2 regions of the Comamonas sediminis genome follow, and region 1 is predicted to be linked to the other one. Evidence: riboswitches for the same ligand, from Rfam matches in the RefSeq annotation. Region 1 holds a riboswitch; the other holds the start of a gene.
The links. Region 1 has a riboswitch for manganese ahead of AB7A72_RS13185 (TMEM165/GDT1 family protein). Riboswitches for the same ligand answer to the same signal wherever they lie in the genome.
Positions count from the first base shown of each region.

Region 2: another riboswitch for manganese. It lies ahead of mntP (manganese efflux pump MntP); the one in region 1 lies ahead of AB7A72_RS13185 (TMEM165/GDT1 family protein).

Region 1 is NZ_JBGBDC010000005.1:219,358-224,109, reverse strand. Features, by position in the region: gene AB7A72_RS13215 (KpsF/GutQ family sugar-phosphate isomerase) at 1-71, shown strand, start outside; gene AB7A72_RS13210 (KdsC family phosphatase) at 71-643, shown strand; gene lptC (LPS export ABC transporter periplasmic protein LptC) at 640-1,239, shown strand; gene AB7A72_RS13200 (SDR family oxidoreductase) at 1,246-2,067, shown strand; gene AB7A72_RS13195 (RNA recognition motif domain-containing protein) at 2,153-2,779, opposite strand; gene AB7A72_RS13190 (RNA recognition motif domain-containing protein) at 3,035-3,448, opposite strand; yybP-ykoY riboswitch at 3,680-3,793, shown strand; gene AB7A72_RS13185 (TMEM165/GDT1 family protein) at 3,889-4,461, shown strand; gene putA (trifunctional transcriptional regulator/proline dehydrogenase/L-glutamate gamma-semialdehyde dehydrogenase) at 4,571-4,752, opposite strand, start outside.
Region 2 is NZ_JBGBDC010000004.1:29,570-34,321, forward strand. Features, by position in the region: gene AB7A72_RS10235 (NCS1 family nucleobase:cation symporter-1) at 1-605, opposite strand, end outside; yybP-ykoY riboswitch at 1,024-1,189, shown strand; gene mntP (manganese efflux pump MntP) at 1,209-1,778, shown strand; gene AB7A72_RS10245 (DUF808 domain-containing protein) at 2,221-3,216, shown strand; gene AB7A72_RS10250 (OmpW/AlkL family protein) at 3,489-4,100, shown strand; gene AB7A72_RS10255 (O-acetylhomoserine aminocarboxypropyltransferase/cysteine synthase family protein) at 4,188-4,752, opposite strand, start outside.

The DNA of each region.
Region 1 (4,752 bases):
TCACCGATGCGGCCCGGCGCCTGGTGGGCATCGTGCATGTGGGCGATCTGATGCGGGCCAAGGTGATCTGATGGCCAGCACCCTGACCTTGCCCCCCATCACCCCCGCCCAGCAGTGGCCCGCCGGGTTGCTGCTGCGTGCCCAGGGCATCAAGATCGTGTTTTTCGATGTGGATGGCGTGCTCACCGATGGCGGCCTGTACATCAGCGAGCAGGGTGAAACGCTCAAGCGCTTCCACACGCTCGACGGCCATGGCCTCAAGATGCTGCGCGAAGCCGGCATCGTGCCGGCGGTCATCACCGGGCGTGACTCGGCCCCGCTGCGCCACCGCCTGGCGGCATTGGGCATCGCGCATGTGCGCTATGGGACCGAGGACAAGCTGCCCGCCGCCCAGGCCATGCTGGAGGCGCTGGGCCTGGACTGGCACCAGGCCGCTGCCATTGGCGATGACTGGCCGGATCTGCCGGTATTGCGCCGCTGCCAGCTGGCCTGCGCCCCCGCCAATGCCCACCCCGAAGTGCTGGGCGTGGCACACTGGGTGACCACCCGCCACGGCGGCGCAGGCGCCGCGCGCGAGCTGTGCGATGCCGTGCTGGCCGCCAGCGGTGCCTATGTCAACCTGCTCGATCGGTACGGACAATGAAATCTCGTGTGCGACGCCTCATGGACCTGTCGTCCATCTACCTGCCGGTGATCCTGATGGGTCTGCTGGCGCTGGGCACCTGGTGGCTGGTGCGCAATGCCCCCAAGCCGCAGAGCGTGCGTGAGGCGGTGGTGCCCGGCCACGAGGTGGATTACTACATGAGCGATTTTTCGGTGCGCAACTTTGACGGCACCGGCGTGCTGACCAGCGAGATCCTGGGCAACAAGATGCGCCACTTCATCGACACCGACACGCTGGAGATCGATACGGCCACGATGCGCTCGTTGCGGCAGGATGGATCCACGACGGTGGCGACGGCCGACCGCGCGCTGTCCAATGCCGATGGCTCGGAAGTGCAGCTGTTCGGCAATGCCAAGGTGGTGCGCAGCAGCAACAAGCCGGGTGTGCCGCAGATGGAGTTCCGGGGCGAATTCCTGCACGCCTTTGTCAATGAAGAGCGTGTGAGCTCGAACAAGCCAGTCGAGATCATCCGGGGCAAGGACCGCTTCACGGCCGATTCCATGGTCTTCAACAACCTCACCCAGGTGGCCGAGCTCAAGGGCCGGGTCAAGGGTGTACTGCAGCCCGCACGCTGAGCGCCCATGGCCACCCCCCTGAGCGACGCACCGTTGGTGCTGATCACCGGCGCCTCCAGCGGCATCGGCCAGGCGCTGGCCTGGCGCTACTACCAGGCCGGCTACCGGCTGGCGCTGGTGGCCCGCCGCAGCACAGTGATGCAGGCATGGGCGCAGGCACAAGGCATGGACAGCAGCCGCTATGCCATCTATGGCGCCGACGTGGCCAATCAGGACCAGATCATTGCTGCCTGCGCACAATGCCTGCAGCAGCAGGGCCTGCCCGATGTGGTGGTGGCCAATGCCGGGGTGAGTTACGGCATCGACACGGCAGAGCGCGAGGACCTGGACGTCATGGCCCAGACCTATGCCACCAACGTGATCGGCATGGCCGCGACCTTCCACGCCTTTGTGCGGCCCATGCAGGCGCGCGGCAGTGGCAAATTGGTGGGTATTGCCAGTGTGGCCGGCATACGCGGCCTGCCCGGCCACGGCGCCTACTGCGCCAGCAAGGCGGCGGTCATCAGCTACTGCGAGAGCCTGCGGGTGGAGCTGCAGCGCAGCGGTGTGCAGGTGGTCACGATCAGCCCGGGCTTTGTGGCCACGCCGCTCACCAGCCATAACCGCTACGGCATGCCGTTCCTGATGCAACCCGAGGCCTTCGCCGACAAGGCCTTCGCGGTGATTGCCAAGGCGCGCAGCTATGCCGTCATCCCCTGGCAGATGGGCTGGGTGGCCAAGCTGTTGCGCTGCCTGCCCAATGCGCTGTATGACCGCGCGCTGGCCAACCGCCCGCGCAAGCACCGCCACCGCGAACGGGTGCAAGAGCTGCCGCCAGGCCGGGATTGACGCAGGTCTGCGCCGGCCATGAAAAAAGCCCCTGTCGGGGCTTTGTCGTTGCTGGAGGCGCACCGCCAGGGTGTGCCTGCAGACATCAATAATCGTCGTTGTTGTCGTAGCCTTGGTTGCCGCCGCGGTTGCGCGAACCATTGCCGTAGGGGCTGCGGAAGCCGCCATCGCGGTCGCCGCCGCGATCACCGCCACCAAAGCCACGGTCATTGCCGCCACGGCCGCCGCCGCCATCGCGACCGCCACGGTCGCCATAACCACCGCCACCGCCGCCGTAGCCGCCACGGTCACCGCCGCCGCCGTATCCACCACCACCGCCGCCGCCGTAGCCACCGCCACCACCGCCGCCGTAGCCACCACCGCCGCCACCGCCGCCACCGAAGCCGCCGCGGTTACCGCCGCCACCGAAGCCACCACCGCGTGGGCCGCCAAAGCCACCACCGCCGCTGCGGGGAGGACGGGGCTCCATCGGACGCGCTTCGTTCACGACCAGATTGCGGCCGCCCAGAGGCTGACCGTTCAGACCGTTGACCGCTGCTTGGGCTTCGTCATCGCTGCCCATTTCTACAAAACCGAAACCCTTGGAGCGACCCGTGTCGCGTTCCATCATCACCTTGGCGCTGGTTACGCTGCCAAACTGACCAAAGGCCTGTTCCAGATCGTTGTCGCGAACCTGGTATGGCAAATTACCGACGTAAAGCTTGTTGCCCATTTGAGGGACTCCTGATAACTCTTAAATAATGCGATAGCGCCCTGTAGAACACCGGTCATTCATCGCAGTAGCCCGATGGAGGAATACTCCATCCTTTATTTTCTGGCATAAAAACCGACAATGGCATAGTTCCGCCCCTCAGTTGTGGCGCGGAAGCTGCAACCAGATGCAAAAAAGGCCTCAAAGAGGCCTTTTTTTCGGGAAAACCCGTCATCTAACCGTCAAAACCCTTAAGAGGTTTTGGAGGTGAGGTGTTTAGTAGCTGCCGCCACCGTAGCCACCACGGCCACCGCCGCCGAAGCCACCGCGATCGCCGCCGCCGAAGCCGCCACGGTCACCGCCGCCGAAGCCACCGCGGTCACCGCCGCCGAAGCCGCCACGGTTGCCACCACCGAAACCACCGCTGCGTGGAGGACGGGCTTCCATGGGACGGGCTTCGTTCACAACCAGGTTACGGCCGCCGTAGCCTTGGCCGTTCACGCCTTCGATAGCAGCTTGTGCTTCAGCGTCCGAACCCATTTCCACAAAGCCGAAGCCCTTGGAGCGGCCGGTGTCACGTTCCATCATGACCTTGGCGCTGGAGACGGTACCGAACTGGCTGAAAGTGCTTTCCAGATCGCTGTCACGGAAAGAGTAGGGCAGGTTGCCCACGTAAAGTTTGTTGCCCATTTGAGGACTCCGAAAAAAGTAAAAAAAGCGATGGAGCCTGATGCAATCAACAAACCTGTGACAACTTCCAAGACGGATCACCGCGCGCTCTAGTGTACCCGGGGGCACATTGAGCTTCACCATTATGGGTGAATCGCCTTACGCTGTGTTGACAGTTCCCGCAAGCGGGGCTTGGTATTTTCCCTGGCGGCAGTGGGTGTTGCGGCGCAGCATCGCTTTTGGGCGTATGATGCGCCGGTCTTTGGGGAGTAGCCTGCCGGGCGTGCAATGCGCCGCGGAGTGTGCGTCAACAAACTTGGGCCTTCGCGGCCTATGGCGTACACGGCACCTTGTGATGAGGATGCTGGGCGAGACCATTGACCACGTTGCGATCCAATGCCGGAGTCGCGATGCGGTCAATGCTGTCTTGCTATATCCGGCTGCAATAACGATCCCCACTCATGGAAGCCTTTCTCCTCTCAACCGCTGTCGTTGCCCTTGCCGAAATGGGCGACAAGACACAGCTGCTCTCGCTCGTCCTCGCTGCCAAATACCGCAAACCCTGGCCCATTGTGCTGGGCATCTTTGTCTCGACGCTGGTCAACCATGCACTGGCCGGTGCCGTCGGTGCCTGGATCACCACGATGCTCGGCCCCGATGTGCTGCGCTGGATTCTGGGCGTGTCCTTCATCCTGATGGCCGGCTGGATGCTGATTCCCGACAAGATCGACGAGGACGAAGCCGGCAAGAGCAGCGGCCGCTGGGGCGTGTTCGGCACCACGGTGCTGCTGTTCTTCCTGGCCGAGATGGGCGACAAGACCCAACTGGCCACCGTGGGGCTGGCCGCCAAGTATCCGGCTTCCTATTACTGGGTGGTCGCCGGCACCACGATCGGCATGATGCTGGCCAATGCGCCGGTGGTCTGGTTTGGCGACAAGATCACCAAGAAGCTGCCGATCCGCTGGATCCACCGCGTCTGCGCAGTGATCTTCCTGGTGCTGGGCGTGGCTGCGCTGTTCACCACGATGGACTGACAGCGCTGGCAGCGCTAGCAACACCGGCAACGCACTAACTAAATAAAAGGGCTGGGGATCTTGCGATCTCCAGCCCTTTTTGGATGGGGCGGCGCCCCAAGCCTCAGCCTCAGTCCAAGGTCATCAGGCTCGCATTGCCGCCCGCTGCTGCGGTGTTGATGCTGATCGCATGCTCGGCCAGCAGGCGGAACAGTGGCACGCTGCCATCGGCGGCCTGGGCGGTGATCGGCACAATGGCGCCGGGGCGGCCCGCCAGGCTGCTGCCGATGGGCAGCCAGCCGCTGGCGGCAT
Region 2 (4,752 bases), on a different contig from region 1:
CGGATGCTCTCCATGCCCCAGCAGGCAATCATCGTCTGCACCACCCACAGCAGGCTGAAGCTGATCCAGCCCAGCACCGGCAGGCCCAGCACCTGGTGTGCCAGCAGCGCCTGCAGGCTGGGGAAGAGGGTGATCAGCAGCACATCGAGCACCTTGGAGGCCAGGTAGGTCTGGATGCCGAACCAGGCAATCGCGACGCCGCCCCGGATCAGCGCCGGGATCTGCGCCCCCCGGGTGCCAAAGCTGATGCGGCTCATCACTGGAAAGGGCACGCCCGTCTTGGGGCCCATGAAGCCCGACAAGGTCAGCAGCACAAACAGCAGTGCGGCGCCCATCATCAGCGCCGTCAGAATCTGCCAGCCGCCCAGGCCCAGCGCAAACAGGCCGATGGCAAAGGCATAGTTGCCCAGGCTGTGCACATCATTGGCCCACAGCGTGAACAGGCTGTAAGCGCCCCAGGATCGGCTGTCTTTCCGGGTGGGTGCCAGGTCCTTGTTGTAGAGCGAGGGGCATACACCGGCGGGCAAATCGGTGGTGGCTGCGGGCCGCTGCTGGGCGGGGTTGAAGGCAAAGCCTGCGTTCTGGTCTGCTGCAAGATCGGTCATTGACATCCTTGGATCGGGCGCATCCAGGTGCGCCTTAGTAACGGCCTGGCGGCCTGATTTGTCTCGTCATGTGCGCGGGTCCATGCATGGCATGTGCAGCAGAGAAGCGGGGCCTCAATGGCTATGCTTTGTGTGCACATATGCATACATTAAGTGTATACAAAGCGTTCAAAAATGAACTAGGGCCAACCCTGAAAGGGCGCCGTTGCTGTTGCCTGGGAGACGCGTTTACCGGCGCTGCCAGAGGGCGCATCGGCGCATGCGAGTACATGAGGTTGCTCTTGTTTCGGCCTGTAGCTATCGGCCGTTTCGCTGCACCAACGCTTGGGCATCAGGCAGAAATGCGATCCATTTCTAAAGAGCCTGGCGCCTCTGGGGCCATGCGCCGCAACGCGCTGCGCAAGGTTTAGACTGCGGTCTCCCTTGGGGAGTAGCCTGCTTCCGCGCTGGAAGCGTCTGCGTCAACATACTCGGCATTTCACATGCTGTGGCGCAGACATCCGTTCTTCGGTTGGCGAGACCATCGGCATGCCAGCACGACCTCGGTCGGGCAGTGGTGGCATGCCGTTGTGCTCATGCCCGACTGTCCCAGAAGAACCTCCGATGAACGCTGCTTCCATTTCCCTGTTGGCGCTTGCCATGTCTACCGATGCCTTTGCCGCCGCAATTGGCAAAGGCTCTGCCCTTGTCAAGCCCCGTTGGTCCGAGGCACTGCGCACCGGCCTGATCTTTGGTGTCATTGAGGCCATCACCCCGCTGGTGGGCTGGGCGCTGGGCTACGCCGCTGCCGATTATGTGAAGGCCTGGGACCACTGGATTGCCTTTGTGATGCTGCTGGTGCTGGGTGGCCGCATGGTGCTGGGCGCTTTCAAAAGTGCCGATGAACCCGAGATGGGCCGCCCGGCGCGCCATGGCTTCTGGCTGCTGGTCGCCACCGGCTTTGCCACCAGCATTGATGCGATGGCGGTAGGCGTGGGCCTGGCTTTCCTGGATGTGAACATCACCGTGGTCGCGCTGAGCATCGGCTTTGCGACCTTTGCGATGGTGACCTTGGGGGTGATGGTGGGCCGTGTGCTGGGCCATATCACCGGCCGCTGGGCAGAGGCGGTGGGTGGCGTGGTGCTGATCGCGATTGGCTCGCTGATTCTGTACGAGCACCTGGTGGCGGTATAAAAGCAGGCCCTCTGCGGTTGCCACGGCAGAGAGCTTTGGTGTGCGGCCCTGTAGGAGGACGGCGCCAGACAAAACAAAGCCCCGCAGAGCGGGGCTAAAGTGAGAGAGATCAGTGAGCCTGCAATCGCTGCGGGTGCCGGGTTTTCAGTTCTGGCTCAACCGCTGGCAAGCTTCGCTGGTATCAGAAGCGGGCAGGAGCACGCTTACGGTCACGTTCGTCTTCAGGCCAAATAGCAAACACTTCAGTCATTTCAGTCCTTTCACCTTTCTGGTGTAGATGGGTGTACAACGGGCCGCGCGCTGAAGTGGTTGACAAGGCCTGCATAAAGTTTTGTGAACAACCTCCAACAAAACGTAGAAATCACCGTTTTACGGGGCTTGAGACGGCATTGCATTGTGAAATCGCTATGATTTGCCACCGAATTTGGATAGGGAGTGCGTAATGGCTGGTGCTGGTTTATTGATGTTGCTCGATGATATTGCGACCTTGCTTGACGATGTGGCGCTGATGACCAAGACGGCTGCGGGCAAGAGCACGGCCATCCTGGACGATGTGGCCACGCAGACCAAGGTGGCGGTGCAAAAGACGGCGGGGGTGCTGGGCGATGACCTGGCGCTGAATGCCGAGCAGGTGACCGGCGTCAAGGCCAACCGGGAGTTGCCGGTGGTCTGGGCGGTGGCCAAGGGCTCACTGAAGAACAAGGCCATTTTGGTGCCGGCAGCGTTGCTGATCAGTGCTTTTGCGCCCTGGCTGATCACGCCGCTGTTGATGATTGGCGGCGCTTTCCTGTGTTTTGAGGGGGTGGAGAAGGTGCTCAGCCTGTTCCACAAGCCCAAGCACACCCATGACGCCGTCAAGGAGTCAGAGCAGGCTGCACAAATGGGTGTAGCCCCTTCGTCGGTCAAAGCCGCCAACGAGAAGAACATGGACCCGGTGGCCTATGAAAAGGCCAAGGTGGCGGGTGCCGTGCGTACCGATTTCATTCTGTCGGCCGAGATCATGGCGATTGCGCTGGGCACCGTCGCCAGCAAGCCGATTGCCGAGCAGTTGGTGGTGTTGGTCGCTGTGGCGCTGGCGATCACCGTGTTTGTATACGGCCTAGTGGCCGGCATTGTGCGCATGGACGATGTGGGCATGTGGCTGATGCGCAAGACCAGTGCCGCCGCAAAGGCGTTTGGCCGGGGCCTGATCGCTTTTACGCCCTGGCTGATGCGCGGCTTGTCGATTGTGGGTACGGCTGCGATGTTCATGGTGGGCGGCAGCTTGCTGGTGCATGGCATCGGCCCGATCGAGCACTGGCTGCAGAGCACCGTGACCCCGATGGGCGGTGTGGTGGCCCTGCTGGCACCGACGCTGGTGCACGTGGCCGTCGGCGCGGCCATTGGTGGCCTGGTGGTGCTGGCGGTGGAGGCCTGGCACAAGTTGCGCAGGCACTGATCAGCAGCAGCGCCACATCGTTGGGATGCGGCTGCAGTAAAGACCTCAAGGCGGCATCGCAACAGCGGGCCGCCTTTTTTCATGGCTTGTTTTGTCTCGTTGATCTGGGTCAGGGCCGCCTGGCGCGCAGAGGAAGAAGATGCAGGGCATGGACAGCAGGCAGATCTGCCACCCACCTATCCGGCGCTTGGCGCTGGCCGGGCATGCAGATGCTGGCTCGTTTCAGCTACTTTTCAATCCATGCGAGCAAGATCGCAGCGAGGGCAATGATGATGAAAAAAATGATGTTGGCAGCGGCGGCTGTATGTGCAATGGCGTCGGGCGCCGCGATGGCGCAGGAGGCGCAAAGCCCCTGGCAAGTGCGTTTGCGTGCGGTGCACCTGGACAGCGCCAACAAGGACTCCACCGGCCTGGGTCTGTCGATCAATGACAAGACCATTCCCGAAGTGGATGTGACCTACTTCTTCACGCCCAATATCGCGGCCGAGCTGGTGCTGACCTACCCGCAAAAGCACGACCTGCGCTCTGACGGCGCCAAGATCGGTACGCTCAAGCACCTGCCGCCCAGCCTGCTGGCGCAGTACCACTTCACCAACATGGGCGCGTTCAAGCCCTATCTGGGCGCTGGTGTGAACTACACGCGCTTCTCGAACGTGAACTTCGCACCGGCGGTTGAGGCCGCGCTCGATCCATCGATCAAGAAGAACAGCTTTGGCGCCGCACTGCAGATCGGCTTTGACTACATGCTCGACAAGAACTGGTCGATCAACGTGGATGTGAAGAAGGTCTACATCAAGACCGATGTGCGCTCGGCGGGCACCAAGGTGGGAACCTTCAAGGTCGATCCTTGGCTGCTGGGTGTCGGTGTGGGCTACCGCTTCTAAACGGGGTCTGAAGCCGTCCACGGATCAAAGAGCACTGTGATTGAGCCGCTTGTTGCAAGCGGCTCTTTTTTTGCGTGCGACGGCCCCTCAGACCTTGGCCAGCGCCTGATCCAGATCGGCCAGCAGGTCATCGACATGCTCGATGCCGACGGACAGACGCACCATGCCTTCGCTGACGCCGGCCTTCTCCAGCTCGCCACTGTCGAGCTGGCGGTGGGTGGTCGAGGCCGGGTGCGTGGCCAGTGATTTGGCATCGCCAATATTGACCAGGCGCGTGAACAGCTGCAAAGCATCCAGAAAGCGGGCGCCTGCGGCACGGCCTTCGCCATCGGCGGCCTGGAGGCTGAACGACAAAATACCCGAGGCGCGGCCGCCCGACTGCTTTTGCAGAATGGCATGGTCCGGGTGGTCTGGCAGGCCCGCATAGCGCACCCAGGCGACCTTGGGGTGCTTTTGCAGGGTCTCGGCAATCTTCTGGGTGTTCTGGCAAATGCGGTCCATGCGCAGCGCCAAGGTTTCGATGCCTTGCAGGATCTGGAACGCGTTCTGCGGCGAGATGGCCGCGCCCATATTGCGCAGCGGCACCACGCGCGCGCGGCCGATGTAGGCCGCAGGGCCCAGCGCTTCGGTATAGATCACGCCGTGGTAGCTC